DNA from 2 places in the Sinomonas sp. T428B genome. Region 2 is predicted to be linked to the other one. Evidence: riboswitches for the same ligand, from Rfam matches in the RefSeq annotation. Region 2 holds a riboswitch; the other holds the start of a gene.
What was found. Region 2 has a riboswitch for glycine ahead of gcvP (aminomethyl-transferring glycine dehydrogenase). Riboswitches for the same ligand answer to the same signal wherever they lie in the genome.
Positions count from the first base shown of each region.

Region 1: it holds a riboswitch for glycine, as region 2 does, so the genes downstream of both, ACUYMY_RS03010 (hypothetical protein) here and gcvP (aminomethyl-transferring glycine dehydrogenase) in region 2, are expected to answer to the same signal.

Region 1 covers NZ_JBRAZR010000001.1:634,727-650,103, reverse strand. Annotated here, with positions in the region: gene ACUYMY_RS03080 (helix-turn-helix domain-containing protein) at 1-735, opposite strand, end outside; gene aceA (isocitrate lyase) at 833-2,152, shown strand; gene aceB (malate synthase A) at 2,251-3,924, shown strand; gene ACUYMY_RS03065 (DsbA family oxidoreductase) at 4,099-4,863, shown strand; gene ACUYMY_RS03060 (SAM-dependent methyltransferase) at 4,916-5,569, shown strand; gene ACUYMY_RS03055 (DUF1918 domain-containing protein) at 5,590-5,775, opposite strand; gene ACUYMY_RS03050 (baeRF2 domain-containing protein) at 5,881-6,981, opposite strand; gene ACUYMY_RS03045 (ROK family transcriptional regulator) at 7,101-8,345, opposite strand; gene ACUYMY_RS03040 (sugar phosphate isomerase/epimerase family protein) at 8,495-9,232, shown strand; gene ACUYMY_RS03035 (Gfo/Idh/MocA family protein) at 9,229-10,347, shown strand; gene ACUYMY_RS03030 (Gfo/Idh/MocA family protein) at 10,344-11,489, shown strand; gene ACUYMY_RS03025 (sugar phosphate isomerase/epimerase family protein) at 11,535-12,539, shown strand; gene ACUYMY_RS03020 (hypothetical protein) at 12,593-13,069, opposite strand; gene ACUYMY_RS03015 (hypothetical protein) at 13,125-13,361, opposite strand; gene ACUYMY_RS03010 (hypothetical protein) at 13,386-13,622, opposite strand; glycine riboswitch at 13,831-13,928, opposite strand; gene ACUYMY_RS03005 (TetR/AcrR family transcriptional regulator) at 14,087-14,728, shown strand; gene ACUYMY_RS03000 (LytR C-terminal domain-containing protein) at 14,752-15,377, opposite strand, start outside.
Region 2 covers NZ_JBRAZR010000001.1:810,791-826,167, reverse strand. Annotated here, with positions in the region: gene gcvT (glycine cleavage system aminomethyltransferase GcvT) at 1-929, opposite strand, end outside; gene gcvP (aminomethyl-transferring glycine dehydrogenase) at 1,016-3,898, opposite strand; glycine riboswitch at 3,938-4,045, opposite strand; glycine riboswitch at 4,047-4,145, opposite strand; gene ACUYMY_RS03880 (hypothetical protein) at 4,310-4,495, opposite strand; gene ACUYMY_RS03875 (hypothetical protein) at 4,612-5,346, opposite strand; gene ACUYMY_RS03870 (GNAT family N-acetyltransferase) at 5,421-6,074, opposite strand; gene ACUYMY_RS03865 (Tex family protein) at 6,163-8,670, opposite strand; gene ACUYMY_RS03860 (metal-dependent hydrolase) at 8,802-9,662, opposite strand; gene ACUYMY_RS03855 (hypothetical protein) at 9,729-9,965, opposite strand; gene ACUYMY_RS03850 (L-threonylcarbamoyladenylate synthase) at 10,109-10,729, shown strand; gene ACUYMY_RS03845 (hypothetical protein) at 10,819-11,514, shown strand; gene ACUYMY_RS03840 (transglycosylase domain-containing protein) at 11,635-13,830, shown strand; gene ACUYMY_RS03835 (NAD-dependent epimerase/dehydratase family protein) at 13,931-14,965, shown strand; gene ACUYMY_RS03830 (hypothetical protein) at 15,017-15,361, shown strand.

The sequences.
Region 1 (15,377 bases), 180 kb from region 2:
TGAGCGCTGGTTGTGCGTGAGGTAAATCCTGCGGTTCTTCAGGTCGGTCACCGACCGGGTCGAGTGCGGCAGGTCGCCCACATGGTGGAGGCTGAAGCCGAGGTGGCTCGCGATGTCCGAGATGACGTGCTGGCTCAGCGGCCCCGACGTGTACCCGACCTGCGCGAGGACCTTCTGCGCCTCGGCCTCGTACTCGGGGAAGTAGTTCCCGCGCTCGCGCATCATGCGGCGCAGCTCGCCGTTGGCCCGGCGGGCCTCCTCGGGCGTGGCCACCTGCTCGTTCATCTTCCGCTCGAGCTCGCGCAGGAGCCCGAGCTGGGCCTCGAGCACGTCGAGCGGGAGCCGCGAGGACACGCGGATCTTGGGCAGGTTGAGGTTCTCGTACAGGGGGCTGCGCTGGTACCGCTCGAGCTCGATCTCGAGGGCCGCGCGCCGGCTCGGCGGCTCCGCGCCGAGGAGCGCGTCGACCCCGACGCCGAGGGCGCCCGCGAGCTGGTTCAGGAGGCTCAGCTTGGGCTCGCGCTTGCCGTTCTCGATGAGGCTCAGCTGGCTCGCGGCGGCCCCGACGGCGGCGCCGAGCTCGTCCAGTGTCAGGCCCGCGGCCTTGCGCAGGTGGCGCACGCGGCGGCCCAGGGCGATGACGTCCAGATCGTTGGTCGTGGGCGCGGCAGCTGGGGCTGGCTGGGCCCAGGAGGCTTGACGAGGCATTTCTTGAGAATACGTGAAGAACTGCAATTCTTTCCAGCAAATTTCCCTGTTGCACGGCTTGCAGAGGCGGAAAAGTTGTTCTCACGAAGAAGCCACTGGCACCCACGAGTCGAAGGAGACCGCCATGACCGCAGCGTTCGAGGCCCCGAACCAGACCCCCGAGCAGCAGGCCGAGGCCCTGGCGCTCGAGTGGTCCGCCGACCCCCGCTGGGACGGCATCACCCGTGACTACACCGCCGAGGACGTCGTCAAGCTGCGGGGCCGCGTCCCCGAGGAGCACACGCTGGCCCGCCGCGGCGCGGAGAAGCTGTGGAAGGCCGTGACCGAGGGCCGAGCCGACGGCAAGGGCTACATCAACGCCCTCGGCGCCCTCACCGGCAACCAGGCCGTCCAGCAGGTCAAGGCCGGCCTCAAGGCCATCTACCTCTCCGGCTGGCAGGTCGCCGCGGACGCCAACCTCTCGGGCAACACCTACCCCGACCAGTCGCTCTACCCCGCGAACTCCGTGCCCGCCGTGGTGCGCCGGATCAACAACGCGCTCCAGCGCGCGGACCAGATCGAGTTCTCCGAGGGGAAGCAGAGCGTCGAGGACTGGCTCGTCCCGATCGTGGCCGATGCCGAGGCCGGCTTCGGCGGCCCGCTCAACGCCTACGAGCTCATGAAGTCCATGATCCAGGCCGGCGCCGCGGGCGTTCACTGGGAGGACCAGCTCGCCTCCGAGAAGAAGTGCGGCCACCTGGGCGGCAAGGTGCTCATCCCGACCCAGCAGCACATCCGCACCCTCAATGCTGCTCGGCTCGCCGCCGACGTCGCCGGCGTGCCGAGCGTCATCATCGCCCGCACCGATGCCGAGGCCGCGACCCTCATCACGACGGACGTGGACGAGCGCGACCGGGAGTTCATCACGGGTGAGCGGACGGCGGAGGGCTTCTACCGGGTCCGCAACGGCGTCGAGCCCTGCATCGCCCGCGCCAAGGCCTACGCCCCGTACTCGGACCTCATCTGGATGGAGACGGGCACCCCGGACCTCGAGCTGGCCAGGAAGTTCGCCGAGGCCGTCAAGGCCGAGTTCCCGGACCAGATGCTCGCCTACAACTGCTCGCCGTCGTTCAACTGGAAGAAGCACCTCGACGACGCGACGATCGCGAAGTTCCAGCGCGAGCTGGGCGCGATGGGCTTCAAGTTCCAGTTCATCACGCTCGCGGGCTTCCACGCCCTCAACTACTCGATGTTCGACCTCGCCCACGGCTACGCCCGCACCGGGATGAGCGCGTACGTCGACCTCCAGGAGCGCGAGTTCGCCTCCGAAGACCGCGGCTACACCGCAACCAAGCACCAGCGCGAAGTGGGCACCGGCTACTTCGATCTGGTCTCCACGGCGCTGAACCCGAACGCCAGCACCCTCGCCCTCGTGGGATCCACCGAAGAGGGCCAGTTCCACTAGCCGCTACGGCACAGCACAGTTTCGGCATAGGCCGACGACGCCGGTGTGCAGCTTGCGCGAGCTGCACACCGCCGTCGTACTCACCCAGGAGACCCGCCATGAACAGCTTCACCGACACCTTCAGCATCAACGGCGTGACGCTCACCGCACAGCCGATGGCGCGCCAGAACGAGGTCCTCACCCCCGACGCGCTCGAGTTCATCGCCCGCCTGCACCGGGCCACGGCCGAGCGCCGCCAGGAGCTCCTCGAGGCCCGCCACGCCCGCCGGGCGGAGATCGCCCGCGGCGTCGACCCGCGGTTCCTTCCCGAGACCGCGGAGATCCGCAACGACCCGAACTGGCGCGTCGCCCCGCCGGCGCCCGGCCTGACGGACCGCCGCGTCGAGATCACGGGCCCGGTGGACCGGAAGATGACGATCAACGCCCTCAACTCGGGCGCGAAGGTCTGGCTGGCGGACATGGAAGACTCCCAGACGCCGTCGTGGCGCAACGTGGTCCGCGGGCAAATCAACCTCATCGACGCGCTCGAGGACCGGATCGACTTCACGTCGCCCGAGGGCAAGGAGTACCGCCTCCGCCCGTTCGCCGAGCGCCCCACGATCGTGGTGCGCCCGCGCGGCTGGCACCTGCCGGAGAAGAACATGCTCGTGGACGGCAAGCCGGTCGCGGGCGGCATCGTGGACTTCGGCCTGTTCTTCTTCCACAACGCCAAGCGCCTCCTCGCGCTCGGCCACGGCCCCTACTTCTACCTGCCGAAGATCGAGAACCGCCTCGAGGCGCGCCTCTGGAACGACATCTTCATCCTCGCCCAGGACCTGCTCGGCATCCCGCAGGGCACGATCCGGGCGACGGTGCTCATCGAGACCATCACGGCCGCGTTCGAGATGGAGGAGATCCTCTACGAGCTGCGCGACCACGCGGCCGGGCTCAACGCGGGCCGCTGGGACTACATCTTCTCGATCATCAAGAACTTCCGCACCCGCGGGCCGCGCTTCGTGACCCCGGACCGCGGCCAGGTCACGATGACCCAGCCGTTCATGCGGGCCTACACCGAGCAGCTCGTGCGCGCGTGCCACCGCCGCGGGGCGATGGCGATCGGCGGCATGGCCGCCTTCGTGCCGAACCGCAAGGACCCCGAGGTCAACGCGATCGCCTTCGAGAGGGTCCGCGCCGACAAGCAGCGCGAGGCCAACGACGGCTTCGACGGCTCCTGGGTGGCCCACCCGGACCTCGTGCCGGTGGCGCGCGAGGTGTTCGACGCCGTCCTCGGCGACCGGCCGAACCAGATCGACCGCCTGCGCGAGGACGTCGTCGCCGACGACCGCGCGCTCATCGACCTGAGCACGTGCGAGGGCACGATCACCGAGGCCGGCATCCGCAACAACATCGAGGTCGGCATCCGCTACATCGAAGCCTGGCTGCGCGGCTCCGGCGCCGTCGCGATCCACAACCTCATGGAGGACGCCGCGACCGCAGAGATCTCCCGCTCGCAGATCTGGCAGTGGATCTACTCCCGGGCCATCACGGACCAGGGCGAGATCGTGACCCGGCACTGGGTCGAGGAGATCCTCGACGAGGAGTTCGCCAAGCTCGAGCGCTTCGACGGCGACCGCTTCCGCGACGCCCGCGAGCTCTTCGAGGAGTGCGCCCTGGGGGCCGAGTTCCCGACCTTCCTCACGATGCCGGCCTACGCTCGCTACCTGTGCGAGACGGCGGGCAAGGAGGACGAGTTCGAGGCCGGCCTGCCCGAGCGGCAGTTCGCCGCGGCCTAGAGGCTTTCCCATTCCCTGCGCGCGGAATCGCAACACGCACCCCGAAGGACGGGGGCAGGGCAACGGGGAGGAACGCCGAGGGGCTGCTCCCGCGTAGTGGTGCTGCGCGGGGGCAGCCCCTCGGCACGTGCGGGGCCGGGAATACTTCCCTGGCCGGAAGAACTTGAAGCTTCCATGAACGTAGACATCTGGTCCGACATCGCCTGCCCGTGGTGCTTCATCGGCAAGCGCCGCTTCGAGAAGGCCCTCGCCGGGTTCCCGCACCGCGACCAGGTCACCGTGACGTGGCACAGCTACCAGCTCGACCCCTCCCTGCCCGAGCACTACGACGGGACGGAGCTGGACTACCTCAGCGAGCGCAAGGGCCTGGCGGCCGAGCAGGTCCGGCAGATGTTCGACCACGTCACCCGGGTGGCCGCCGCCGAGGGCCTCGACTACGACTTCGGGCGGATCGTCGTCGCCAACTCCTTCGCTGGGCACGAGCTCATCCACCACGCCCGGGAGCACGACGCCGCCGCGGGGGGCTCCGGCTCGACGGCCGACGCCGTCAAGGAGGAGCTGCTCTCGGCCCACTTCGAGCGCGGGCTCGACATCGGCAGCCGGGAGGTCCTCGTCGGGATCGGCGCCGCCGCCGGGCTCGACGCCGCCGAGGTCGAGGCTGCCCTCGACTCCCACCAGCACGCCGACGCCGTGCGCGCCGACATCGCCCACGCGCGGGCCCTCGGCATCCAGGGCGTGCCGTTCTTCGTCCTGGACAACAGGTACGGGATCTCCGGGGCGCAGTCCCCCGAGCTCTTCGCCCAGGCGCTCGAGACGGCGTGGGCCGAGGCCAACCCGCTCGTCATGGTCGGCGCTGCTGGCGGCGGAGCCGCACATGACTCCGCGGACGACGGCGGCTCCGGACTGGACGGGCAGGCCTGCGGCCCCGAGGGCTGCTAGTCCCCCCGCGCGGGGCCTTGCACGGGATCGGCCGACCCGATAGGAGTCGTGCATGGACGATCACGAGCACCCTGCGCATGGCCCCACCCCGCGTCCCTCGGAGTTCTGGGACGGCTTCTACCGCGAGCGCGAGCAGGTCTGGAGCGGGAAGCCGAACGCGGCGCTCGTGCGCGAGCTCAGCATGCTCGCGCCCGGCACTGCGATCGACCTCGGCTGCGGCGAGGGGGCCGACGCGATCTGGCTCGCATCCCGCGGGTGGCGCGTGACCGGCGTCGACATCTCCCCCGTCGCGCTGGGCCGAGCGGCCGAGCACGCGGCAAAGGCGGGCGTCGGGGACCGCGTGACGTGGCTCCACCGCGACCTCGCGACGTGGGAGCCGGAGGCGCAGTACAGCCTGGTCGCGGCCCTCTTCCTGCACTCTCCGGTCGAGCTGCCGCGCGAGCACATCCTGCTCGCGGCAACACGGGCCGTCGCACCGGGCGGCCTGCTGTTCGTCGTCGGGCACGGGGCCTTCCCGCCGTGGTCGCGCCACCCCGCCCCGGAGGGCGGGCTGCCCTCGGCTCAGGAGCTCGCGGCCTCCCTCGGGCTGCGGCCCTCGGAGTGGGCGGTCGAGACGGGCAGCAGCGAGGGCCGTGTCGCGACAGGGCCCGAAGGGCAGACGGCGGTGCTGACCGACACCGTGCTCAAGGCCCGGCGCCTGGCCTGAGCCGGCGCCGGGCCTCAAGCCTAGTGCGGCTTCTCGACGGCGAAGTCGCCGCCGGGGAAGACGACGGATTCGTGCCCGTCGTCGAACTTCACGAGGTACGGCGGTTCGCCGTTCTCGCCTTTCACCTCGATGATCTGGCCGTGCCTGTCGGCGGCGCCGACGGTCCGGCCGTGGATAATGATGCGGTCTCCTTGCACTGCGTTCATGCAGCATCACCTCCCTGCCAACGAGCGTACGCAGGCGGCCGCACCGCGTGAAGGGCCTGTCACGGGCCCGGCCGGCTCCCCCGGCAGATCACTCCCAGCGCAGGATCACTCCCAGCGCAGGAGCGCCCCGACGCCGTGCCCCGTGCCGAGCACGCCCTTCGGCACGAGGACCGTGTCCGCGTCCGTCAGCACGGCCGCGCGCAGGAGCGCCGGGGCGGGCCGGGCCCGGCCGAGGATCGGAGCGTTGAGGCTCTCGCCCTCGTGCAGGGCGATCCACGGCTGCGCCCCGAGCGCGAGCAGCGAGCGGTCCGCGACCCCGTCGGGGTCCAGGAACAGCGTGTCGACCCGCGCCTGCTGGAGCGCCGCGACGGTCTCGCCCCAGCCCCGGGCGCCGAGCGCACCGTTCCCCTCGGCCGTCCGCTCGAGGACCCGGGCCTGCCGCCTGGCCGCGGCCTCGGCGACGAGCAGGCCGACCTCATGCTGGAACCGCTCGCGGTCCGCGCCGGGCGCGGCGGAGTTCATGTCCACGGTGCGCAGGAGGCTGCGGGCCCGCTCGCCGAGGGCGTCGCGGATCTTCTCCTGCGCCCGCTCGTCTCCCGCGAGGACCACGAGGGCCACGCTGCCGTCGGCGACGAGTGCGTCGACCTCACGCGCGACGTCGGCCCCGTTGCGCCGCCAGATCTCCTCGGTGCGGTGCTGGTACCGGCCCTGGGACCACCCGCCGGAGGGCACCTTCGTGAGGTTCTCGGTCGTTCCGTGCAGCTCCTGGACGTCGAGGGCGCCCCCCTCCGAGGCCCGGTGGCGGCGGATCTCGGCGTCTGCCCGCTCGGCCTCGACCACGAGGTAGACGAGGTCCCCGCCCAGGTGCACGGCGAGCGGCATGAGGTCGGGGATCGGCCCGACGTCGACGAGAGTCCCCGTGGGCGGCGCCCCGGGAAGGACCTCGTTGACCACGACCTCGCCGCCGCCGATGACGACGAAGCGCGAGACCGGGGCGGGCATCCCCTTGGCAGCCCACGTGAGCCGCCCGGCCGCCGTCGTGCTCGCCTTGTCCGCGCCCGCGTCGGCGAGCGCCTTCGCGACGTTGTCCCCGAGGACGTCCGTGGCCTCGAGGCTGTCCACGGTGCCAGTGCTGACATCAGCGTGGATCGTGCACCACGGACCTTCCCCCCTGAGCAGGTCCGCATACTGTTCGAGCGCGCGCATGGTTCCTCCTTGATCGGCACTGGTCGGCAGTGTTCGGCGCATGGCCTCTGATTCCGTGTCGTGCGACTCAGGCGCCTCTTACCCCGTCGTGCCGGCCCTACGCGCCGAGCCGCGCCGAATCAGCCGGCGCCGACGGAGGCGCCTGAACTGCCGGCAAGGGCGGCCTCGATGCCCGCCGGGGAGAGGACGTGCTGGGCCACGAGCTGGCTCGCGCCCATGACGGCGGCGCGCTCGCCCGCCCGGGAGAGGACGACGCGCAGGTTCGTCGTCGCGAGCGGCGGCGAGCGGTGGTAGACGACCTCACGCACGCCCGCCATGACGTGCTCCCCCGCCGCGGCCATCGAGCCTCCGATCACGATCACGGCCGGATTGAGCAGGTTCACACACGTCGCGAGGACCTCGCCGATGTCCCGCCCGGCCTGGCGCAGGGCCTGGACAGCGGGCAGGCTCCCGTCGGCGGCGAGCGCGACGACGTCGGCGCCGCTCGCGGCGGCGACGCCCTGGGCAGTGAGGGCCCGGGCCACCGCCGTCCCCGAGGCGACCGCCTCGAGGCATCCGATGTTCCCGCATTGGCACACCACGCCGTCGCCCCTCGCCACGCGCACGTGGCCGAGGTCGCCCGCCGTCCCGTCGGCGCCGCGCTGGAGCTGCCCGCTCGAGATGATGCCCGAGCCGATGCCTGTGGCCACCTTGACGAAGAGGAGGTCGTCGACGTCGGGCCAGAAGCCGGCCCGCTCGCCGAGCGCCATGATGTTCACGTCGTTGTCCACGAGGACGGGGACGGCGAAGGAGTCCTGCACGAAGCCGACGACGTCGAAGCCGTCCCAGCCGGGCATGATCGGCGGCTTGACCGGCCGTCCGGTCGAGTGCTCGACGGGCCCGGGCAGGCCGATCCCGACGCCCGCGAGCCGGGTGCGGGGCCAGCCGGCGTCGGCCATGAGGCGCGTTCCCGTCTCGACGACATGCCCGAGGACGGCCTCGGGGCCGTCCGCGACGGGCCTCTGCGCGCGCTCCTCGGCGAGGACCGTCCCGCCGAGGTCGGTGAGGGCCACGCGCACGTGGCTCGCGCCGACGTCGGCCGCGAGGATGGTCCGGGCCTGCCGGTGGAAGGCGAAGCGCGACGGCGGGCGGCCGCCGCTCGAGAGCGCCTCGCCGACGGAGACGACGAAGCCAGTGTGCATGAGCAGGTCCACGCGTCCCGCGACCGTCGAGCGGGCGAGCCCCGTCGTGCCCGCGAGCTCCGCCCTCGTCCACGGCCGGCCGTCCCGCAGGAGCTGGAAGAGGTCACCCGCCCGCGCCGCGAAGACCCTCTCCGCCGGGCTCAGCTCGGCGGCGTCGCGCGCGGCGTCGTCGTGGTTCGGCATGCGCCCCAGTGTCCCACGGGGCACTTCTGATCGTCCAGAATCAACTTTTGCTTGTCCATCGACAAAAGGGGTCCTAGTCTGGTGAGCAGCATCACGCCGGCGCGGGCCATGGCAGGCCGCCGGGAGAATCTCCTGACGAAGGGACATCTGTGACCAGCTACTCCGTCCAGCTCTACACGGTCCGCGACGCCGTGGCCGCGGACCTCCAAGGCACCCTCGGCCGGCTCGCGCAGATCGGGTACACGCAGGTCGAGCCGTACGACTTCGTGGCCCGCACCGACGAGCTCGCGGCCGGCTTCGCCGAGCACGGGCTGTCCGCGCCCACGGCCCACGCGCCCCTGCTCAGCACGGACCAGGACGCGGTCTTCGCCGCCGCGGTCAAGCTCGGCATCGGCACCGTGATCGATCCCTACATCCCCGCGGAGCACTGGCAGGACGCCGAGACGATCCGCGGCACGGCCGAGCGGCTCAATGCCGCGGCGAAGGAGGCCGCGGAGCACGGCCTCCGCGTCGGGTACCACAACCACGCGTGGGAGCTCGAGTCCACGATCGAGGGCACGACGGCCCTCGAGTACTTCGCCTCGCTCCTCGATCCCGAGGTAGTCCTCGAGGTGGACGCCTACTGGGCCGCGGTCGGCGGGCAGGACCCGGCCGCGCTCGTGCGCCGGCTCGGCCAGCGCGTCATCGCCCTCCACCTCAAGGACGGCCCCATCTCCACCGACACGTCGGCGCAGCTGCCGGCCGGCCAGGGCGCCATGGACCTCTGTGCCGTCCTCGACGCGGCCGAGGCCCTCGAGGTCGGAGTCGTCGAGTTCGATTCCTACGCGGGGGACATCTTCGAGGGCGTCGAGGCCTCGCTGCGCTACCTCCAGGCGGGTGCCCGATGAGCCGCGGCCCCGTCGGCGTCGCCGTCATCGGCGCCGGAAACATCAGCAAGCAGTACCTCGACAACCTCACGCGCTTCCCGGACCTCCAAGTCCACGTCGTCGCGGACCTCTTTCCCGAGGCGGCCGCGGCGCGCGCAGCGGAGTACGGCATCGCCGAGCACGGCGCCCCCGAGCTCGCCCTCTCGCACCCGGACGTCGAGATCATCGTCAACCTCACCATCCCCGCCGCCCACGTCGAGGTCGCCACCGCGGCGGTGCGCGCCGGCAAGCACGTGTGGAGCGAGAAGCCGTTCTCCCTCGACCGCGAGAGCGGGCTCGGGCTGCTGAGGGAGGCAGACGACGCCGGGCTGCGGCTCGGCTGCGCGCCGGACACCTTCCTCGGGGCCGGGCTCCAGACGGCCCGCCGGGTGATCGAGCGTGGCGACATCGGCGTGCCCCTCACGGCCCAGACGGTCTTCCAGACCCCGGGCCCCGAGTCCTGGCACCCCAACCCCTCGTTCCTGTTCCAGCGCGGCGCGGGCCCGCTCTTCGACATGGGCCCCTACTACCTCACGGCCCTGGTCCAGACGTTCGGCAGCATCCGCCGCGTCGCGGCGCTCGGGTCCACGGCCAAGGCCACGCGCGTCATCGGCACCGGCCCCAAGGCAGGCGAGTCCTTCGAGGTCGAGGTCCCCACCCACGTGAGCACGCTCGCCCAGTTCGAGGGCGGCGCCTCCTCGCACAGCATCTTCAGCTTCGAGTCGCCCCGCATGCGCATGGGCTTCGTCGAGATCACGGGCACCGAGGCCACCCTCTCGCTCCCGGACCCGAACTACTTCACGGGCGAGCTGCAGATCTGCCGCACCGGGGAGACCGAGTGGACCTCCATCCGCGCCACCGGGCCGGCCGACGGCCGCGGCATGGGCGTGCTCGACATGGCACGCTCGATCCGCAGGGGGACCCCGCACCGCGCGACGGGCCAGCTCGCCTACCACGTCCTCGATGCGATGGTCTCGATCTCCGAGTCCGTCGACTCCGGCGCCTTCACCGAGGTCGCCAGCAGCGCGCCGCCGTCCCCGCCCCTGCCCGAGGACTGGGCGCCGACGGAAGCCACGCTCGGCGGGGTGCGCGCGTGAGCGCGGCCCGGCCCGAGGTCCGGCCGCTGGGTGTCGCGGCCGTCGGCTACGCGTTCATGGGCAAGGCGCACTCGCACGCGTGGCGGAACGTCTCCGCCTTCTTCGACGTCCCGACGGTGGAGCAGAGGGTCCTCGTGGGCCGCAACGCCGACGAGGTCGCCGGGGCCGCGGCCCGCTACGGCTGGGCCGAGTCGGCCACGAACTGGCGCGAGGTGATCGCCCGGGACGACGTGCACATCGTGGACATCTGCGCGCCGGGCTGGCTGCACGCCGAGATCGCCATCGCGGCACTCGAGGCGGGCAAGCACGTGCTCGTGGAGAAGCCGCTCGCGAACACGATCGAGGAGTCCGAGCGCATGGTCGCCGCCGCGCAGGCGGCCCGGGAGCGCGGCGTGGTCTCGATGGTCGGGTTCAACTACCGCCGCGTGCCCGCCTTGGCCTACGCGAAGCGGCTCATCGCCGAGGGCCGGCTCGGCACCGTCCGCGAGGTCCGCGCGTCGTACCTTCAGGACTGGCTCGCGGACGCGACGGCGCCCATGACGTGGCGCCTCCGGAAGGAGACCGCCGGGTCGGGGGCGCTCGGGGACATCGCCTCGCACGCGATCGACCAGGTCCAGTTCCTCACGGGGGACACCGTCACGGAGGCGTCCGGGCGCCTTCACACCTTTGTGGGCCAGCGGCCAGGGCCAGGCGGTGCAGAAGCCGTGACGGTCGACGACGCCGCGTGGGCCACGCTGTCCCTCGCCTCGGGCGCGGTCGCCTCGGTCGAGGCCTCCCGCGTCGCCACCGGGCGGAAGAACTCGCTGCGGATCGAGGTCTACGGCTCCGCCGGGGCGCTCGCGTTCGATCTCGAGCGCCTCGGCGAGCTCGAGTTCCTCGACGCGACCGCCCCCGCCGAGGAGGCCGGGTTCCGCCGGATCGTCGTGACCGAGCCCAGCCACCCGTATGCAGGAGCGTGGTGGCCGCCGGGCCACATGATCGGCTGGGAGCACACCTTCACGCACCAGGCGCGGGACTTCCTCGCCGCCATCCGCGACGGCTCGCCCCTGAGCCCCTCCTTCGAGGAGGGCCTGCAGGTCCAGCGGGTTCTGGCCGCGATCGAGGAGTCCGCCGCCGCCAAGTCCGCAGCGGTGCAGGTCTGACCCGCCGCCCACCCACCCGAGCCCACCCCGCCCGAGAGGAGCATCATGACCCGCCCGTTCACCCTGTTCACTGGCCAGTGGGCCGACCTCAAGCTCGAGGAGGTCGCCGAGCTCGCGGCTGGCTGGGGCTACGACGGCCTCGAGATCGCCGTCTCCGGCGAGCACCTTGATGCCTCCCGCTGGGACGACGGCGCCTACGTCGCCGAGCGCCTCGGCATCCTCGCCCGGCACGGCCTCAAGCTGTTCGCGATCTCCAACCACCTCAAGGGCCAGGCTGTGTGCGACGACCCGATCGACTTCCGCCACAAGGCGATCGTCGGCTCGGCTGTGTGGGGCGACGGCGACCCCGAGGGCGTGCGCCAGCGCGCCGCCGAGGACCTCAAGAACACCGCCCGCCTGGCCAAGGCCCTCGGCGTGAAGACGGTCGTGGGCTTCACGGGCTCGAGCATCTGGCGGTACATCGCCATGTTCCCGCCCGTCGGCGCGGACGTCATCGAGGCCGGCTTCCAGGACTTCGCCGACCGGTGGAACCCGATCCTGGACGTCTTCGACGAGTGCGGCGTGCGCTTCGCGCACGAGGTCCACCCCTCGGAGATCGCCTATGACTACTGGTCCACCCAGCGGGCCCTCGAGGCCATCGGGCACCGCGAGGCGTTCGGCCTGAACTGGGACCCCTCGCACATGGTGTGGCAGGGCCTGGACCCGGTCGCATTCATCACCGACTTCGCAGACCGGATCTACCACGTGGACTGCAAGGACACGCGCATGCGGATGGGCAACGGCCGGGCCGGGATCCTCTCCTCGCACCTGCCCTGGGGCGATCCGCACCGCGGCTGGGACTTCGTCTCCGCCGGCCGCGGCGACGTGCCGTGGGAGGACTGCTTCCGCGCCCTGACCGCGATCGGCTACGACGGCCCGATCTCGGTCGAATGGGAGGACGCGGGCATGGACCGCCTCGTCGGCGCCCCCGAAGCCCTGGCGGCGCTCAAGAAGTTCGACTTCGCCCCGAGCGGCCAATCCTTCGACGCCGCCTTCAGCAGCCAGGCCTGACCCTTTCGGGTACGGACCTCAACGCCATCCCGCGTTTTCGGGGTCGGAGCCGCTCACGGCAGGATCGTGAGCGGCACCTCCCGGGCCGCACACGAGGCCAGGACGACGGCGCCGGGCCGCCCCGCCATCGTGCCCGCCGCCCGCCCGACGCGGTTGTTCCTCCCCGTGTCGTCGCACCAGTCGAGGCCGTACGGGTATGCCGACACGTGGCCGGGACCCGGCACCGCACCCGCGGGAACGACGACCTCGAGGCGGAACCCGCCGGCGTCGCGCATGGGGGCGAGCTCCCGCACGAGGGTCCGACCCTGGGCGTCGACCAAGGTGACCTCGATCCGCGCGCCGCCGCCGTAGCGGGGGTCGCACGTCGCGTCGGGGGCCGATACCGTCACGCGCTGCCCCGCGGCGGCCCTGTCCGGCGTCACGGTGTACTCCGGCGGGAAGCATGGCGGGGCGGATGGCTGGCCGGCACATGACGTGAGGCCCGCGGCGGCCAGCGCGATGATCAATCCAGTCGCCCTGAGCTGGAGCACGTGCCCAGCGTAGCCACGGGACACACCGCGAGGTAGATCGCGGCCTGCGGCCTCCTCAGCCGATGCTGTTGAACGTGAAGAGGTGGATCCCCGCAAGCTCCGCGCGTGCCGCCTCGAGCTCCGCCACGAGCCCCTCCGGCGAGTAGGTCCCGCCGCTCAGGAGCCGGCGGGCCAGGGGCCCCTTGCGGCTGAGGAACGTCAGCGACTGGCCGACGCCGATCTTGGCCGCGAGCGCGACGAGCCGCGCCCGTGGCACACGGCCCGCCACGCCCGCCCACACGGGCAGGTCCACGCCTTCACCGCGAAGGAGCGCCACCTAGTCCGTGATCGCGGCGGCGGAGAAGCACATCTGGGTGACGACGCTCGAGGCGAGGTGCTGCTTGGCCAGGAGCGCGTCGAGGAGCTCGGCGCCCGTGCGGTCGGGGTGCCCCTCGGGATAGCCGGCGACGCCGATGGCGAACACCTCGGTGATTCCCGCGGCCTCGAAGTCCGCGATCATCCGGGCGAGGCGGGGGCGCTCGCCGATGCTGCGGGCGGCGAGGTGCGGAACCACCCGGTAGCCGAGGTCGGCGAGGCGGAGCGATGTGTCCGAGGTCGGCTCGATCCCATGGTGCGGCAGGCACGCGACCGTGAGGGCCGAGCTCGGGGACGGCGGCCGCGACCTTCGCGACGACGCCCTCGGTCGGGACGGAGTTTCCGCGGACCTGCTGGCGTCCGCTTGCACCGTCGGTGAGCCCTGGTGGGCTGCTTTCCAGAGGTGCCTCACCGCGGCGGTACGCGGGCCTGAGAGATTCCTGGGGAGGATTTGCTCCTACGGCACCCGCTGGCCGCGCCGGCGGGACTCTCCCGCCCCGGATCATCGGCGTCTTCAGTTGTGCTAGCGGCCGCGGCGGCCGCATCCGTTCAGTGTCTCGGACGCCCCAGCAGTGTCAAAGGATCCGCCCTTGACGTATGCCGTCACGGCGACATGCGGCGCCATGACGGGTGTTTACTGACACACCGACATAAAATGTGAACATGCCCCGCATACAGGCCGAGTCCAATGCAGCACAGCGCGCGCTCACGCAGCGCCGGATCCTGGACGCCTTCGGCGAGCTGCTCTTCACGCGCGGACTCCCCGGCCTGACCATGACCGACGTCGCCCGTCAGGCTGGCGTCGGGCGCACCGCCGTCTACAACTACTACGCGGACATGGAGGAGCTCCTCATCGGGTACGCACTCGACGAGACGGGCCGCTTCCTCGCCGACCTCAAGGCCGAGCTCAGCAGCCTCGAGAACCCGATCGACCGGCTCGCCGTCTACATCCGGGCCCAGGTCGAGGACCTCTCCCGCCGCCACCTCCCCCCGGGGCCGGCGATGCGGGCGGTGCTCTCGCCGTCGTCCTTCGCCAAGCTCGGCGACCACGTCGGCGAGCTCAACGCCCTGCTGACGCAGATCCTGCTCGACGCGATGGCCGAGGGCTACCTGCCGCAGGCGGACGTCGAGGAGCTCGTCCGCCTCGTCCACGGCTCGCTCACCGCGAGCGCGGACCGCGGGCGCGGCGAGGATGGCGCGGCGGACGACGACGATGCCGAGCGCCGCACGGCGGCCACCGTGCGCTTCATCCAGCTCGGCGTGGGCGCGCGCTTCGATGCCGAGGGCAGGCCCGTGCGCCGCTGAGCGCGGGCAGGGCCGGATCCGGCTCAGCGCACGGGTTTCGTTGCCGTATGGGTCGGGGCGGTGCAGGAGATCGTGCCCGGCGTCTGGTCGACGAGTCCCGGGTCCGCGAGGGCCTCGTAGCCGGGCCCGAGGATGAGGTCCACGCTCGCGTCGCCGCGCTCGTCCCGAACGAAGACGCTTCCGGGGACGTTGCGCTGGAGGGTGAAGGCCGCAGGCTCCCCCGCGAAGCCGCCCCGGATCACGGCGGTCGCCTCGGTCAAGTAGCGCTCGTTGCCCACGTTCCCCACGGCGAACTTCCGCTCGATGAGCTGATCGGCGACCTCCCGCGCGAGCCCCTCCCGCCCGGCCGCGTTGAGCACGTTGACGCTGACCTGCTCGGGCGGGAGGTAGTCGTAGGTGCCCGTGGGGCAGGGCGCGAGGCTCGGGGCCTCGGCCGCGTCTGGCAGGCGGATGAGGCCGGTGATGACGGCCAGGGCCGTCCCCGCCGCGGCCACCACGATGAGGGCCAGCAGGATGATCACGGCTCGGTGGCGGAGGTGGCGCCACATGCGGGGGCGGTCCTCGGCTGCCGGCTCCTCGTCGGGGAACTTCGAGCGGAGCTCCTTCCAGGAGACCACGCGGTGGCCGTGATGGACGCTCAGGTCCTTGG
Region 2 (15,377 bases):
CGCTGGCCGCTCGTGGCGCCCTCGCCGTCGTCCTTCGCCGCCTGCAGCGCGGCGCGGCCCACGAAGTCGCCCTCCTTGCTCTTGAGCGCGACGACGCCGCCGAGGCCCGCGGCGAACGGCGTGCCCGCCCGGGAGAGCTCGTTGCCGTACAGCGGCATGCCCGCCTCGAGGCGCAGCGAGTCGCGCGAGGCGAGCCCGCAGGGGACGAGCCCGTGGCCCTCGCCCGCGGCCGCGAGGGCCTTCCACAGCTCGACGGCACGGGCGTTGGGCACGAACAGCTCGAAGCCGTCCTCTCCGGTGTAGCCGGTGCGGGCGAGGAGTACTGGGATGCCGGCAGCCTCGAGCTCGACGGCGGCGTAGTACTTCAGGCCGGTCACCGCGGCAGCGTCGTCGGGGTGCACGACGGCGAGCACGATCGCCTGGGCGTTCGGGCCCTGCACCGCGATGAGGGACGTCTCCGCGGAGGCGTCGCGCAGCGTCACCGCCGCCCCGCCGCGGGCATCCCCGAACGCCGCGAGGCGAGCGTCGAGCTCTGCGGCGACGGTCGCGGCGTTGCCCGCGTTGGGGACGACGAGGAAGTCGTCCTCGGCGACGCGGTAGACGATGAGGTCGTCGATGATCCCGCCGTCCTCGGCGCAGATGAGCGAGTACTTGGCCTTGCCCACCGCGATCGCGGACAGCTTGCCCACGAGGGCGTAGTCGAGGAAGGCGGCCGCGTCGGGGCCCGTGGCCCAGACCTCGCCCATGTGGGAGAGGTCGAAGAGGCCGGCCGTGGCACGGACGGCGCGGTGCTCGGCGAGCTCGGAGCCGTACTTGAGCGGCATCTGCCAGCCGCCGAAGTCGGTGAAGGACGCCCCGAGGGCAGCGTGCTCGTCGTAGAGCGCCGTGCGCTGCTCTGCAGCGGCCGGCGCGGTGGTGGTCTCAGTCATGGGAGTCTCCTGGGAGGTGGCGTGTCAGTGGCCCGCCGGCGGGGCCGCGTCGAGGACGCGGCCCCGCCCGGCGACGTGCGGGGGCGTCAGTTCTCGAAGGACTCGAGCGGCGGGCACGCGCACACAAGGTTGCGGTCTCCGCCGGCGCCGTCGATGCGGCCGACGGGGGCGAAGTACTTGTCCTGGGTGCGGGTGCGGCCGGGGAAAGCGGCCTGCTCCCGGGTGTAGGGGCGCTCCCACTCGCTGGTCACGACGGCGGCGGCCGTGTGCGGGGCGCGGCGCAGCGGAGAGTCCGCGAGGGCGAAGTCGCCCGCGGCGACCTGGTCGATCTCGGCGCGGATCGCGATCATCGCCTCGATGAACCGGTCGATCTCGCCGAGGTCCTCGGACTCGGTCGGCTCGACCATGAGCGTGCCGGCCACCGGGAAGGCCAGGGTCGGGGCGTGGAAGCCGAAGTCGATGAGGCGCTTGGCCACGTCCTCGGCGGTGACCCCCGTCTTGGCCGTGAGCTGGCGCAGGTCGAGGATGCACTCGTGCGCGACGAGCCCGCCCTCGCCCGTGTAGAGGACGGGGAAGTGCTCGTCGAGCCGCTTGGCGATGTAGTTCGCCGCGAGCAGCGCGGACTTCGTGGCCTCGGTCAGGCCCTCCCCGCCCATGAGCTTGACATAGGCCCACGAGATCGGCAGCACGCCGGCGGAGCCGAAGCGCGAGGCCGAGATCGGGACATCGCCACCGCCCTGCCAGTCCGCCGCGTTGCCCGGCATGAACGGGGCCAGGTGCGCGCGCGCCGCGACGGGGCCGACGCCGGGGCCGCCTCCGCCGTGCGGGATGCAGAAGGTCTTGTGCAGGTTCAGGTGCGAGACGTCGCCGCCGAACCGGCCGGGCTGGGCCAGGCCGACGAGCGCGTTCATGTTCGCGCCGTCGATGTACACCTGGCCGCCCGCGGCGTGCACGGCGTCGCAGACCTCGCGCACGTCGGCGTCGTAGACGCCGTGCGTGGACGGGTAGGTGATCATGATCGCCGCGAGCCGGTCCCCGTTCGCCTCGATCTTGGCGTAGAGGTCCGTGTGGTCGATCGTGCCGTCCGCGGCCGTGGCCACGACGACGACCTTCATCCCGGCCAGGACGGCCGAGGCGGCGTTCGTGCCGTGGGCCGAGGCGGGGATGAGGCACACGTCGCGCTGGGCCTCGCCGCGCGAGTGGTGGTATCCGCGGATTGCGAGCAGGCCCGCGAGCTCGCCCTGCGAGCCGGCGTTGGGCTGGATCGAGACCTGGTCGTAGCCGGTGATCGTGGCGAGGTCCGCCTCGAGGTCGGCGATGAGCTCGCGCCAGCCCTCGGTCTGGGAGTCCGGGGCGAAGGGGTGGATGCCGGCGAACTCGGGCCACGTGATGGCCTCCATCTCGACGGTCGCGTTGAGCTTCATCGTGCAGGAGCCGAGCGGGATCATCGTTCGGTCGAGCGCGAGGTCGCGGTCCGAGAGGCGGCGCAGGTAGCGCAGCATCTGGGTCTCGGACCGGTGGGTGTGGAACACCGGGTGCGTGAGGTACGGGCTCGAGCGGTGCGCGGCTGCCTCGATCGCGAAGCCCGCACCCGCGGACCCGGCGGTGTCGACGCCGTCGCCCGCCGCGCCCGCGCCGAAGACACCGGCGACGGTCGCGACGATCTCCGCCGTCGTCGTCTCGTCGCACGAGATCCCCACGGTGTCCGCGTCGACGAGGCGCAGGTTCACGCCCTGCTTCTCGGCCGCGGCGACGAGCGCCGCGGCGCGGCCCGGGACGTGAGCGGTGACGGTGTCGAAAAAGCTGCGGTGCGCGATCTCGACGCCGGCGCCCTCGAGGGCCGCGGCGAGCGAGCGGGCGTGCGCGTGCGTGGTTTGCGCGATCGCCTTGAGGCCCTCGGGGCCGTGGTAGACGGCGTACATCGAGGCGACGATCGCCAGGAGCGCCTGCGCGGTGCAGATGTTCGAGGTCGCCTTCTCGCGGCGGATGTGCTGCTCGCGGGTCTGGAGCGCGAGGCGGTAGGCGGGGGCGCCGGCGTCGTCCTTCGACACGCCCACGAGGCGGCCCGGGAGCTGGCGCTCGAGGCCAGCGTGCACGGCCATGAACGCCGCATGCGGGCCGCCGTAGAACAGCGGGACGCCGAAGCGCTGCGCGGAGCCGACGGCGATGTCCGCGCCCTGCTCGCCCGGGGACTTGATGAGCGTCAGCGCGAGGAGGTCGGCGGCGACGGCGACCATCGCCCCGCGCTCCTTGGCCTCGGCGATGAGGGCCGTCGCGTCGGCGACGCGGCCGGACGCGCCGGGCTGCTGGAGCACGACGCCGTTGATCGGGCCGTCGGGCAGGCCCTTCGAAAGGTCCGCGACCTCGACCTCGAAGCCGAGCGCCTCCGCGCGGCCCTTCACGATCGCGATCGACTGCGGGAACAGGTCGGCATCCAGGACCGTCTTGCCGCCGGCGGCCCTCTTGTCCTTGTTCGCCCGGCGCATGAGCAGCACGGCCTCGGCCACGGCCGTGGCCTCGTCGAGCAGGGATGCGTTGGCGATCGGAAGGCCCGTGAGGTCCTCGACCGCCGTCTGGAAGTTCAGCAGGGCCTCGAGCCGGCCCTGGGAGATCTCGGGCTGGTAGGGGGTGTAGGCCGTGTACCAGGCCGGGTCCTCGACAATGTTGCGGCGGATCACCGGCGGGGTCACGGTGTCGTAGTAGCCCTGCCCGATCATCTGGATGCGGGGCTTGTTCTTGGCCGCGAGGCGGCGGAGGGCGGCGAGGGCCTCGGTCTCGCTCAGGGCGCGGGAGAGGACGAGCGGCTTGTCCTGCTTGATGCTGTCCGGGACGGCGGTGGCTGCCAGTGCATCGGCGCTGTCGAAGCCGACCGTGTCGAGCATGTGCTTGATGTCCGCGTCGCGCCGCGCGCCGATATGGCGCTCGACGAAGGCTGCGGGGGCTGAAAGGTCCGTCACGGGGAACTCCATCAATCTGGCCGACCCGAGGGTTCGGCGATTTAACAGGCTCCTCCCCGCTCTGTATCGGACCTGAGAGATTCCGCTGACGTTCTGCACTTGCGACGCCGGCTTGCACCGTCGGTGAGCCCAGCATCGCTGGGCATCTTTCCAGAGTTGCCTTGCCGCGGCGGTACGGGTGCCTGAGAGATTCCTGGGGAGGTGTTGCTCCTACGGCGCCTGCTCGCTCATGCTCGCAGGACTCTCCCGCCGCAGATCAGAGGCTTATTCAGTTGTGCTGCCTTCCAATTCTGCTATGCACAGGCTCATATCAGCAAATGACGACCGTCCCCAGGGCGGCGTACCGCACCGCACGCACCCTACGCGGCAGGGCCCGTCGATCCGCGGGGGATCTCCGGGCCCTGCCGTTCGTGCCGGCCGCGCCTAGCGCGCGGCCTGCGAGCGCTTCATCAGGCGCTCGGTCGCGGCGTCTGTGGACCGGTGCACGCCGCGGATCGCGCCGAGCAGCATGGTCGCGCCGACAAGGGCCAGGATGGCCAGGACGAACAGCAGCCCACCCAGGGCCACGGTGCCGAAGAACACGGCAGTCTGAAGGTTGAACTCGAACATCGCTCCACTCGCTCTGGGCCCCACTCCGGATGGGAACCCCCTCAATTCTGAGGCCGCCCAGGAGGCCCGACGGCCTGTCCTCGACGTGAATTCGGACACACTCGCGCGAGAGGGGGTCAGGAGCAGGACTTGCCGTCGGGCGAGGTCCCGGGCAGGCCCCCGAGGAGACTGCCAAGCCCCTGCTCCTCCTCCGGACGGCACTCCTGGACAGGGGTCGGCGACGGGGACGGAGCGGGGGCGGCGGAGGCGGCCGGGGCAGGGGCCGGCGCCGCAGCGGACGGCACGGTGGCCGCCGGCGTCGTAGGGGCCGCGGCGGGCGCCGACGGCGTCGTGGAGGCTGTCGGGGTAGCTGTGTGCGTCGCTGTCGGGACCGGCGAGGAGGGAGCCGCCGGGATGGAGGACGGCGACACCCTGGACGGCGCCGAGGACGGCGTGGGTAACGATCCCGCCGCCGTGCCCCCTGGGCCGGGGGCAAACCCCCGCTCGTGCGCGACGAGGCCGCTCAGCGCAGCGGTCCACGCGCCGAGGACGCCCTGCAGAGAGGCGGCGCCGAGGGCGAGGAGGAGGGCGACGACGGCGCCCCACACGACGACGGTCGGGATGAAGACGGCGGGTTCGGACCGGCGCCCCGACGGCCTCCGGATGAGGGCGGCGCACAGGACCACCGCCGCGACGGAGAGGACCACGAGTGGCGCGGCGGCCAGGCCCACGATGGCGGCCGCGGCCAGGAGCGCGCCCGCCGCCGCGGCGGCCAGGGTCCGGGGGGAGAAGCGGGACGGTTCGCGGAGGGCCCGCCGGGACCTGGCTGGTCCTCCGGCGGCTCCTGCGCGCGATCGTGTTTGAGCTGACACCGCCGCATATTGTGCCATGCCGAGATGACTGGATCAGTCACGGCCGTTCACGGGCCATCCGGCCTCACTGGGCGTCAAGAACCCGGGCGCCCGTGCCAGCCCGGCCGTTTCTCCCACTCCGAGCGCAAGACGCCGCACACGACGGCGTCGTACAGCTGGCCGCGGACCTTGCGCGCCTGCCGGAACCTGGCCTCCTCGGTGAAGCCGAGCTTCTCGCCGATGCGGAGCATGCCGGCGTTGCCGCTCCAGGTCGCGTAGTCCAGCCGGCCGCTGTCGGTGGCGCGGAAGAGGTAGTCGGTCCACAGGGCGAGGGCCTCGGTCCCGTAGCCCCCGGACCAGTGGGCCGGGTCGAAGATGACGAGCCCCATCCGCCGCCACGGGAGCAGCGCGGTGCCCTCGGCGTCCCCCTCGCCGGGCTTCTCCTCCCAGTACCAGGAGACCTGGCCGACGAACTCCCCGGTGGCGGCATCGGCGACGGCGAGCGCCTCCCGCGGCTCCGGCCAGTCACGGTAGCGCACCCGGCGCTGGAGTCCGTCGCACCAGCCGTTGGCGCCCTCGGCCGACCATCTCGAGTAGAAGGGGCCGTCATAGAGCTGCCATTCATGCACTCCCCCGCTGCCCGTGCCGGGGGCGGGAGGGACGATCCAGCGGCGGTAGGCCTCGACGTCGTCGTGCGTCCAGTCGCGCAGCACGACGCGGGACCCGGTCAGGAGGAGGGGCTCGTTCACCCCGCCCACCCTACCGATCCCCGCGCAGCACCCATCCCTGCATGTCCCGGTCCCCGCGCAGCACCGATCCCTGCACAGCGACCGCCCGTCAGCGGGCGAGGCCCGCCCGCCTCAGCGCGTCGGCCAGAGCGGTGTCGGCCCCGCCGCCCTGCGGCTGGCCTCCCCGCGGCCCCTGGCCCCGCTGGCCTCGCTGTCCCTGGCCGCCCTGTCCCTGGCCGTTCTGCCCCTGTCCCCTCTGTCCCGGGCTGTCCGACCCGCCCCGGCCCCGCTGCCCTTCGCCGCGTGACCCCTGGCCTCGCTGTCCCTGGCCGCCGCCGCGGCCGCCCTTGCCCCCGGAGCGGCCACCCTCCCGGTCATTCGCCTCGTCGTCAAGGCGCAGCGTGAGGGAGATCCGCTTGCGTGCGACGTCGACGTCGAGCACCTTGACCTTGACGACCTGCCCCGACGTGACGACCTCGCGCGGATCCGAAACGAACTTGCTGCTCATCGCCGAGACGTGGACGAGCCCGTCCTGGTGCACGCCGAGGTCGACGAACGCGCCGAAGGCCGCGACGTTGGAGACGGTGCCCTCGAGCACCATCCCCGGCCGGAGGTCGGAGATCGTCTCGACGCCCTCGGCCAGCGAGGCCGTGACGAACTCGGGCCGGGGGTCGCGGCCGGGGCGGACGAGTTCCGCCATGACGTCCCGGACCGTCGGCAGGCCGAATTGCCCGTCGACGAACTGCGCGGGATCCAGGGTGGCCACGCGCTCCTTGGAGCCGCCGGCCGCGGCGAGGATGCGCTCGGCGAGCCCGTAGGCCTCAGGGTGCACGGCCGAAGCGTCGAGCGGCTGCTTCCCGCCGGTGATCCGCAGGAAGCCGGCGCACTGCTCGAAGGCCTTCGCACCGAGCCGCGGGACCTTCTTGAGCTCCGCGCGCGTGGCGAAGGCGCCGTTGGCGTCCCGGTACTCGACGATGTTGCGGCTCAGCGTCGGGCCCACGCCCGCCACTCGGGCGAGCAGGGCGGGCGAGGCCGTGTTGACGTCCACGCCGACGGCGTTGACGCAGTCCTCGACGACAGCGCCGAGGCTGCGCTCGAGCTTCGCCGGCGTGACGTCGTGCTGGTACTGGCCCACCCCGATGGACTTCGGGTCGATCTTGACGAGCTCCGCGAGCGGGTCCTGGAGACGCCGCGCGATGGAGACTGCACCGCGGAGCGAGACGTCGAGGTCGGGCAGCTCGGCGGAGGCCAACGCGGAGGCGGAGTAGACCGAGGCGCCGGCCTCGGACACGATGACCTTGGCGTTGCGCGGCTTCCCGAGGCGCGTGAGCAGCTCGCCCGCGAGCCGGTCGGTCTCGCGGCTCGCGGTGCCGTTGCCGACGGCGATGAGGTCCACCCCGTGCCGCCTGGCGAGGGCCTCGAGGGTCGCGAGCGACTCGTCCCACTTCTTGGCCGGCGCGTGCGGGTACACCGTCGCTGTGTCCACTACCTTCCCGGTCGGGTCTACGACGGCGACCTTGACGCCCGTGCGCAGGCCCGGGTCGAGGCCGAGGACGGCGCGGTTCCCCGCGGGTGCGGCAAGGAGGACGTCCCGCAGGTTGGCCGCGAAGACCCGCACGGCTTCCTCCTCGGCGGCGTCGAAGAGCCGGGCGCGCAGATCGGCCTCGAGCTTGGCCAGGAGCCGGCCCTGCCACGCGACCCGCACGGTCTGGGCGAGCCACTTCCCGGCAGGCGCCCCGGCCCCGCCCCGCACCCCAAGGGCGCGGGCCACCGCATTCTCGTACCCGGCGCGGGCGTCGGCCAGGCCGGCCTCGTCGCGAGGATCCGCCTCGGCAATCTCGAGGGACAGGGCGCCCTCGCGCTCGCCGCGCAGGAGGGCCAGGACCCGGTGGCCGGGCACGGACGCGACGGGCTGGACCCAGTCGGCGAAGCCGTCATACTTCCCGGCCGCGTCCGTGCCCTGCCGCTGGCCCGGGGCGGCGGAGCCCTCGGCAGCGCCGGGCTTGGCGGCGGAGCGCAGCCGGCCCCCGGAGAAGAGCCGCTCGCGCAGCTCCGACACGAGCGCGGCGTCCTGGCCGGCTCGCTCGGTGAGGATCGCGCGGGCGCCGGCGAGTGCCTCGGCGGCACCCTCGATCCCGTGCTCGGGGTTGAGGTAGGCCGCGGCGAGGGCCTCGGGGTCCTGGGACGGGTCGGCAAGGATCGCGTCGGCGAGCGGCTCGAGGCCTGCCTCGCGGGCGATCTGGGCACGGGTGCGCCGCTTGGACCGGTAGGGGAGGTAGAGGTCCTCGAGCTCGCCCTTCGTCGCTGTCGCGAGCACGGACTCCTGGAGGGCTCTCGTGAGCGCGCCCTGCTCGGCAATCGAGGTCAGGACGGCCCGGCGGCGGTCCTCGAGCTCCCGCAGGTAGCGCAGCCGCTCCTCGAGCTCGCGGAGCTGGGCGTCGTCGAGCGTCCCCGTGGCCTCCTTGCGGTACCGGGCGACGAAGGGCACGGTCGCCCCGCCGTCGAGGAGCTCGACGGCGGCCCGAACCTGCCAGGCCTGCACCCCCAGCTCAGTGGCGATCCTCCGGGCGATCGCGGCGGCGGTCTCCTCAGCGCTGGGCAGCGACGGCTCGGCGATCGTGGCGCCCGCAGCAGGGGCGGCGGGTGCCGGGGCAGCCGGGGCGGAGGGGCGGTTCACAGTGGGGCCAGGCTCAATGCTCACCGTCCTACTGTGCACCATCCCCGGCGACATCCCGCCCGGCGCCCTCGTCATCCGGCCCCGATCCCCCAGCTCAGGGCGAGGGCCACGGCGCCGGCCTTGCCCAGCGCGAACAGCGCCGCCCCCACGCCCGCGAGGGCGTAGAGGCCCACGGGGACGAGGACGAGCCACTCCCGCCACGAGCCGGCGTCCCCCAGGACGGGGACGGACAGGTGGCCACCCCTGCGCCACATCCACCGGATCACGGGCACCTTGTGCAGGGCCTTCGGCCGGCGGAGCCTGAGCGGCCACAGGAGGTTGCACCCGCCCGTCGTGAGCATGTCGCCGGCGATGTGCACCGCGGCACCGAGCCCGACGGCGAGGGGGAACCAGTCCTGCTCCTCGGGCGCGTACAGCGCGATGAACAGCGCGAGCGGCGCGGACAGGATCCACGGCAGCTTCTGCACGCCGTCGGGGAGAACACCGAGGACCTTCGCCGCGAAGGAGACGAGCAGGAGGGAAACGAGCCCTGCCCCGACGTAGACCGTCCCCCATTCTGGGGTCTCGATGGTCCACTGGCCCGCGAGCCACGCGAGCCCTACGAACGCCGCAACCCCGAGGAGGGAGTGCGTGCCGTTGCGGTGCCCGCCCGAGACGGCTCCGACGACCCGGCAGAGCGTGCTCGAGACGGGCGGGAGGGACTGGGCGATCGTCGCGCTCCGGTGGTCGGCGTCGGGCAGCAGGGCAGCGCCCGCGGTGACGAGCGCGCCGACGACAACGCCGACGGGCGTGGCCTCGATGAGCGGCCAGCCGAGGTCGATGGCGGCCGGTCCGAGCCCGAGGGGCACGGTGGCGCCGGAGAGATCGAAGTGGACATGGGTGGTCACCGCGACCCAGGCTGCTGCGCCGCAGGCCGCGTGATGGGCTCCCATCATGCTGCGGAGCCCTCCCTCGCCAGACGAGGGACGGTGAATCTGCCGTGCTTCACGCGCGGCGGCTCACGCGAGGCAGTCGGCGCACGCGCCGGCATCGAGATCGGCATCCCTCAGGACGCTGCCGCAGTCGCGGCACTCCGTGTGCAGGGCCAGGTCCGCGCAGCCCGCGCACCGGTTCTCCTCGAACACCGCGAGCGCCGAACCGCAGTCGAGGCAGGTGTCCTCGACGACGGCCAGGCTGGCCCGCCGTGCCCGGTGCCGGCCGGAAGCTTCACGTGTCATCACTGCTGCTGTGCTCATGCAACGAGGCTACGGACGGGCTCCGACATTTCTCGCGCTGCCCCGCCGGGCGGGGCCGAATCCGGCCCGCCTTCCGCGCTCTTCCGCGGCCTTTCGGCCCTTTCCGCCCTTCCACGCCCCCGCACAGGCGTAGGCTGACGCGCATGGCGAGATTCTTCGACGTCCACCCGGTCGACCCGCAGCCGCGGGCCATCAGCCAGGCCGTGCAGATCCTGCGCGACGGCGGCCTCGTCGCATACCCGACCGACTCGTGCTACGCGCTCGGCGCCGTCATGGGCAACCGCGAGGCGCTGGAGCGGATCCGCCAGATCCGCCGGCTCGACGACAAGCACCACTTCACGCTCGTCTGCCGGGAGTTCGCGCAGCTCGGCCAGCTCGTCGACATGCCCAACGACGTGTTCCGAGTGATCAAGTCCGTGACGCCGGGCCCCTACACGTTCATCCTCCCGGCCACGCGCGAGGTCCCCAAGCGCATGCTGCACCCGAAGAAGAAGACCGTCGGGGTGCGCATCCCCGACCACGCCGTCGTCCGGGCCCTCCTGGCCGAGCTCGGCGAGCCCCTCCTCTCCTCGACCCTCCTCCTGCCGGACGAGGACGAGCCGCTCACCGACGGCTGGGAGATCAAGGAGCGCCTCGACAACGTGGTGGACGCCGTGATCGACGACGGCGAGACGGGTTCCGAGCCGACGACCGTCGTCGACTTCTCCTCGGGCGCCGCGGAGATCACCCGGCGCGGGGCCGGGGACCCGAGCCGGTTCGAGTAGCGCGACGCCGGGCCGAGTCCGGACATCCTCGGTCAAGAGCTCGACGAGGCCTGCCGCTCCTACAATGGAGAGAGCCAGAGGAGGCCCCCGTGGGACATGTCCACTACCGGGTTCGGCGCCTGCGGCACGGAAGCAGCTACCGCGGCACCGGTGCTCGCGGCCGCCCTGCCTCGGCAACTCCCCCTCCCCCGCCGTCGACGGGCCGCCCGGCCCGGGTGCGCAAGGAGGGCCTCGGCGTCGTGAGCCGCGAAACGACCAGCGCGTGGCGCGCGCTCCTGGCCCCCGACGGCACCCCGCCCGCGCTCCCCCTTCAGGTCGCGTACGTGCGCCGCGCGGTGTGGCGCGAGACCGGCATGACGCCGAGCCTCAGAGGGCTCACGATCGGGCAGGCCGAGCGCGTGCTGGGCGCCGTCGGGGCCGACCCGGCTCCCCTCTGGCGTGTGGGCCGCAATGCCGCGGCCGCCAACTGGGCCGCTGCCGCCACGAAGTGGCTCGTCATCGTGCTGCTGTGCCTCGAGTTCCTCGCGGTCGGCCGTATCGCAGGCGTCCCGTTCATCCTCGTGGCCGTGGGCATCGCCACGGTCGCGTTCGCGAGGCGCCAGCGGCAGCAGGCCTTCGAGGACCGGCACTACCGGACGCCCGGGGCTTCCCGGCGCATGGATCGCCCCAATGCGGAGGGCCACGGCGCCGCCGCACCGCCATCCGAGGGACCGGCCACACGGCCGCCGGCCAGCCCGTACGACCTCGACGAGTACCTGCGGCGGCTCAACGACGAGGGCGCGTAGCGGTCCCAGGCGCCCGGACGACGGCGGGTGGGAACCCGCCGTCGTCCGGACGCCATCGGCTCACCCCGACCCGCCCGCGCACCCCCTGTGCTATGTGGCCAGCCTCCCTACAATGTGGTCATGGGCCGCGTCGTCCATGCTGCGGGCGGAGTCTTCCGCCGGCTCTTCGCGTTCCTCGCCATCAGCGCGGTGGCGGGGATTCTCGCCGCGGGCCTCACTGCTCCGGTCATGGTCGCGACGTGGGGCGCCACCTACAGCTCCGCAGAGTTCTTCGACAGCCTCCCCACCGAGCTCGAGGTGACGCCGCCGGCCCTCGTGACAAAGGTCCTCGCCGTGGACGGCTCCCTCATCGGCACCGTCTTCACCCAGAACCGGACGCCCGTGACCCTCGACCAGATCTCGAAGCACGCCAAGGACGCCGTGATCGCGATCGAGGACTACAGGTTCCACGAGCACGGCGGCGTCGATCCCGCGGGCATCGTCCGCGCCGTCATCGCCAACGTCCAGGGCGACCGGCAGGGGGCATCGACCCTCACCCAGCAGTACGTGGCCAACGTGCTCAAGGAGAACGCGTTCGCCCGGAGCGAGGGCGCGGCGGTCGCGCTCGGCGGCCAGAAGAGCCTGGGCGACAAGCTGCGCGAGATGAAGCTCGCGATCGCCCTCGAAAAGCGCTACTCGAAGGACCAGATCCTCGAGGGGTACCTCAACATCGTCTTCTTCAGCACGCACGCCTACGGGATCCAGGCGGCGAGCCAGTACTTCTTCTCGGTCGATGCCAAGGATCTGACTCTGCCCCAGGCCGCCCTCCTCGCGGGCATCGTCAACGGGCCCTCGGTGTACAGCCCCACGGACCGGCCCGACGCCGCCCTCGAGCGGCGCAACCTCGTGCTGGACGCCATGCTCGAGCACGGCTACATCACCCAGACCGAGCACGACGAGGCCGTCGCGAGCCCGCTCGAGCTGAAGCTCAACCCGTCCCGGCAGGGCTGCGCCTACGCGGTCCAGGCCCAGTACTTCTGCGAGTACGTCCTGCACCAGATCCTCAACGATCCGGCCTACGGGGCCACCCCCGAGGATCGCGTCCAGACGGTCCAGCGCAGCGGCCTCGTCATCACGACGACGCTCGACCCGCGGCTCCAGGGTCCCGCCCAGGCGCGGGTGGACGCGACGGCGGGCGCGAACCCGGACAGGTGGGGCGCCTCGCTTGTCACCGTCCAGCCGGGGACCGGCAGGGTACTCGCGATGGCGCAGAACACCCGCATGCTCGAGGGCCAGGGCCTGGACTTCGTCACGAGCTACAACTTCAACGTGGACCGGACCGACGCCAACGGCAACGACCTCGGCGGCGCCGGCGGCTTCCAGCCCGGCTCGGCGATGAAGCCGGTAACGCTCACGGCGTGGCTCAACGAGGGCAAGCCGACCGACCAGATGGTCAACGCGGCGCAGCGCCGCTACCCGCTCAACCACCCCTGGAAGACCACCTGCAAGCGCGTCACGGGGGCGTTCGACGACACCACGGTGAGCCTCGGGACGGCCCCGGACCTGCGGAACAACGATGAGGGCTGGTACCGGCCGCTGACCGTGCGGGAGGGCGTCTACAACTCGATCAACACTGCGACGTTCGCCTCAGCGGCGGCCCTGAACGACTTCTGCAACATCCAGCGGGCCGCCGACGCGCTCGGGCTGCACGACGGCGAGGGCCGGGGCCAGCCGCTGGACATGTCGACCCTGGGCAATATCCTGGGCGGCCCCAACGTCTCCCCGCTGACCATGGCGAACGCGTTCGCGACCTTCGCCTCGAACGGGACTCACTGCATCCCGATCTCCATCCTCGAGGTGAAGGACTCCGAGGGCAGGAGGATCGGCGGCCAGCAGGAGCAGTGCCGCCCCGGGGCCCTCAAGCCTGACGTCGCCAAGGCCGTCACGAACGTCCTCCAGGACACCCTGACGAAGGGATCGGGCTTCCACATCAAGGACGACGCGGGCAAGACCATCCAGGTCGGAGCGCCCGCCGCCGCCAAGACCGGCACGAACCAGTTCAACAGCCAGACGTGGGTCATGGGCTACACGCGCGGCCTCGCGACGGCGTCGTTCTTCGGCGAGGCCCTGCGCAACCCGGAGGACCGGGTGGGGCGCAACGTCGTGGTCAACGGCAAGTTCTGGGAGACCGTCGACGGCGCCTACATCGCCGGTCCGCAGTGGGCCTACTATATGCGCGACGTGCTCGGCTACTACGACCGCGGGGGATTCGACCCGCCGCCGCCGAACCTCATCCGCGCCGGGGGCCCGCCTCCGTCGCCCGGGCCCCAACGCTGACGCCGGCCCTCGCCCGCTTCGGCAATCTGGTTGCGGCCGCCCCCGAGCGGGGATGAAGCAGGGGGAACACTCCATGCGCCGTGACCCGAAGGAGCACCCCATGCGCATCGCCATCGTCGGAGCGACAGGGAACGTCGGCACCGCCCTGCTGCGGAAGCTCTCCGCCGAGGGAGGGCATGAGCTCGTCGGCATCAGCCGCCGCGAGCCGGATGCCTCGGCGGAACCGTACCGGAACGCCACATGGCACGCCGTCGAGGTCGGCGGCACGGACGCGCCCGGCCGGCTGCGGTCGGCATTCGAGGGGTGCGACGCCGTCGTGCATCTCGCGTGGGTGATCCAGCCCAACCACCGCGTCGCCGAGCTGCACCGCATCAACGTCGATGGGAGCGCCCAGGTGTTCGAGGCCGCGGCGCAGGCCGGCGTCGGGCATGTGGTCTACGCATCCTCGGTAGGGGCGTACAGCCCCGGCCCCAAGGACAGGCGCGTCGACGAGTCCTGGCCCACGGGCGGCCTGCACACCTCGCACTACAGCCGCCAGAAGGCGGAGGTCGAGCGGGTCCTCGACCGGTTCGAGGCCGACCATCCCGAGGTCGCCGTGGCCCGGCTCCGCCCCGGGCTCATCTTCCAGTCCGGCCAGGCGTCCCAGGTGGGCCGGTTCTTCCTGGGGCGGTTCGTCCCGCAGCGGATCGCCCGCGTCCGGGTCCCGTTCCTGCCCATGCCTGCCCGCATGGCCTTCCAGGCCGTGCACACCGAGGACGCCGCCGAGGCCTACGCGCGGGCCCTCGGCACCCGTGCCCGCGGGGCCTTCAACATCGCCGCCGAGCCGGTGCTCGACACGACGACGCTTCCTCCTGTCGTGGGGGCCAAGGGCTGGTTCCCGGTCCCCGGGGCCGCGCTCCGGGGGCTCGTGTGGCTGTCGTGGGAGCTCCGGGCGCAGCGCAGCGACCCCGGCTGGATCGACATGGCCCTCGAGGTTCCCCTCATGGACACCTCCCGTGCGCGGGACGAGCTCGGCTGGCAGCCCCAGCGCACGTCCCAGGAGGCGGTGTCCGCAGTCCTCGGCGGCATGCAGGAGGGCTCGGGCGTGGCCGCCTCGCCGGCGCTGCGGCCCGGCGAGCAGGCGGACGGGCACTGATAGCTCATGGCTGGCAGCGACGGCCGACGGCGCCCTTCCGCACGTTTGGCGGTGGCCCACGGCCTGTTCAACATCGCCAGCGGCCTCTGGCCGCTCGTGCACATGCCCAGCTTCGAGGCCGTTCTGGGGCCGAAGACGGACCGGTGGCTCGTGCGGACCGTGGCGGGCCTGCTCATCGCGAATGGGTGGGCGCAGGTCAGGGCGGCCCAGGAGGGCGCGGAGGGCCGCCGCCAGGCGAGGCGGCTAGGCATCGCGACCGCCGCGACGTTCCTGGCCATCGACCTCCGCTACGCGATCCCCGGCCGGATCAGCCGCAGGTACCTCGTCGACGCCGCAGTCGAGGCCGCGTGGATCGTCCTGTGGCTCCGTGGAACGCGGGACAGGGCGCGGTCCTGACGGCGGTCCAGACGAA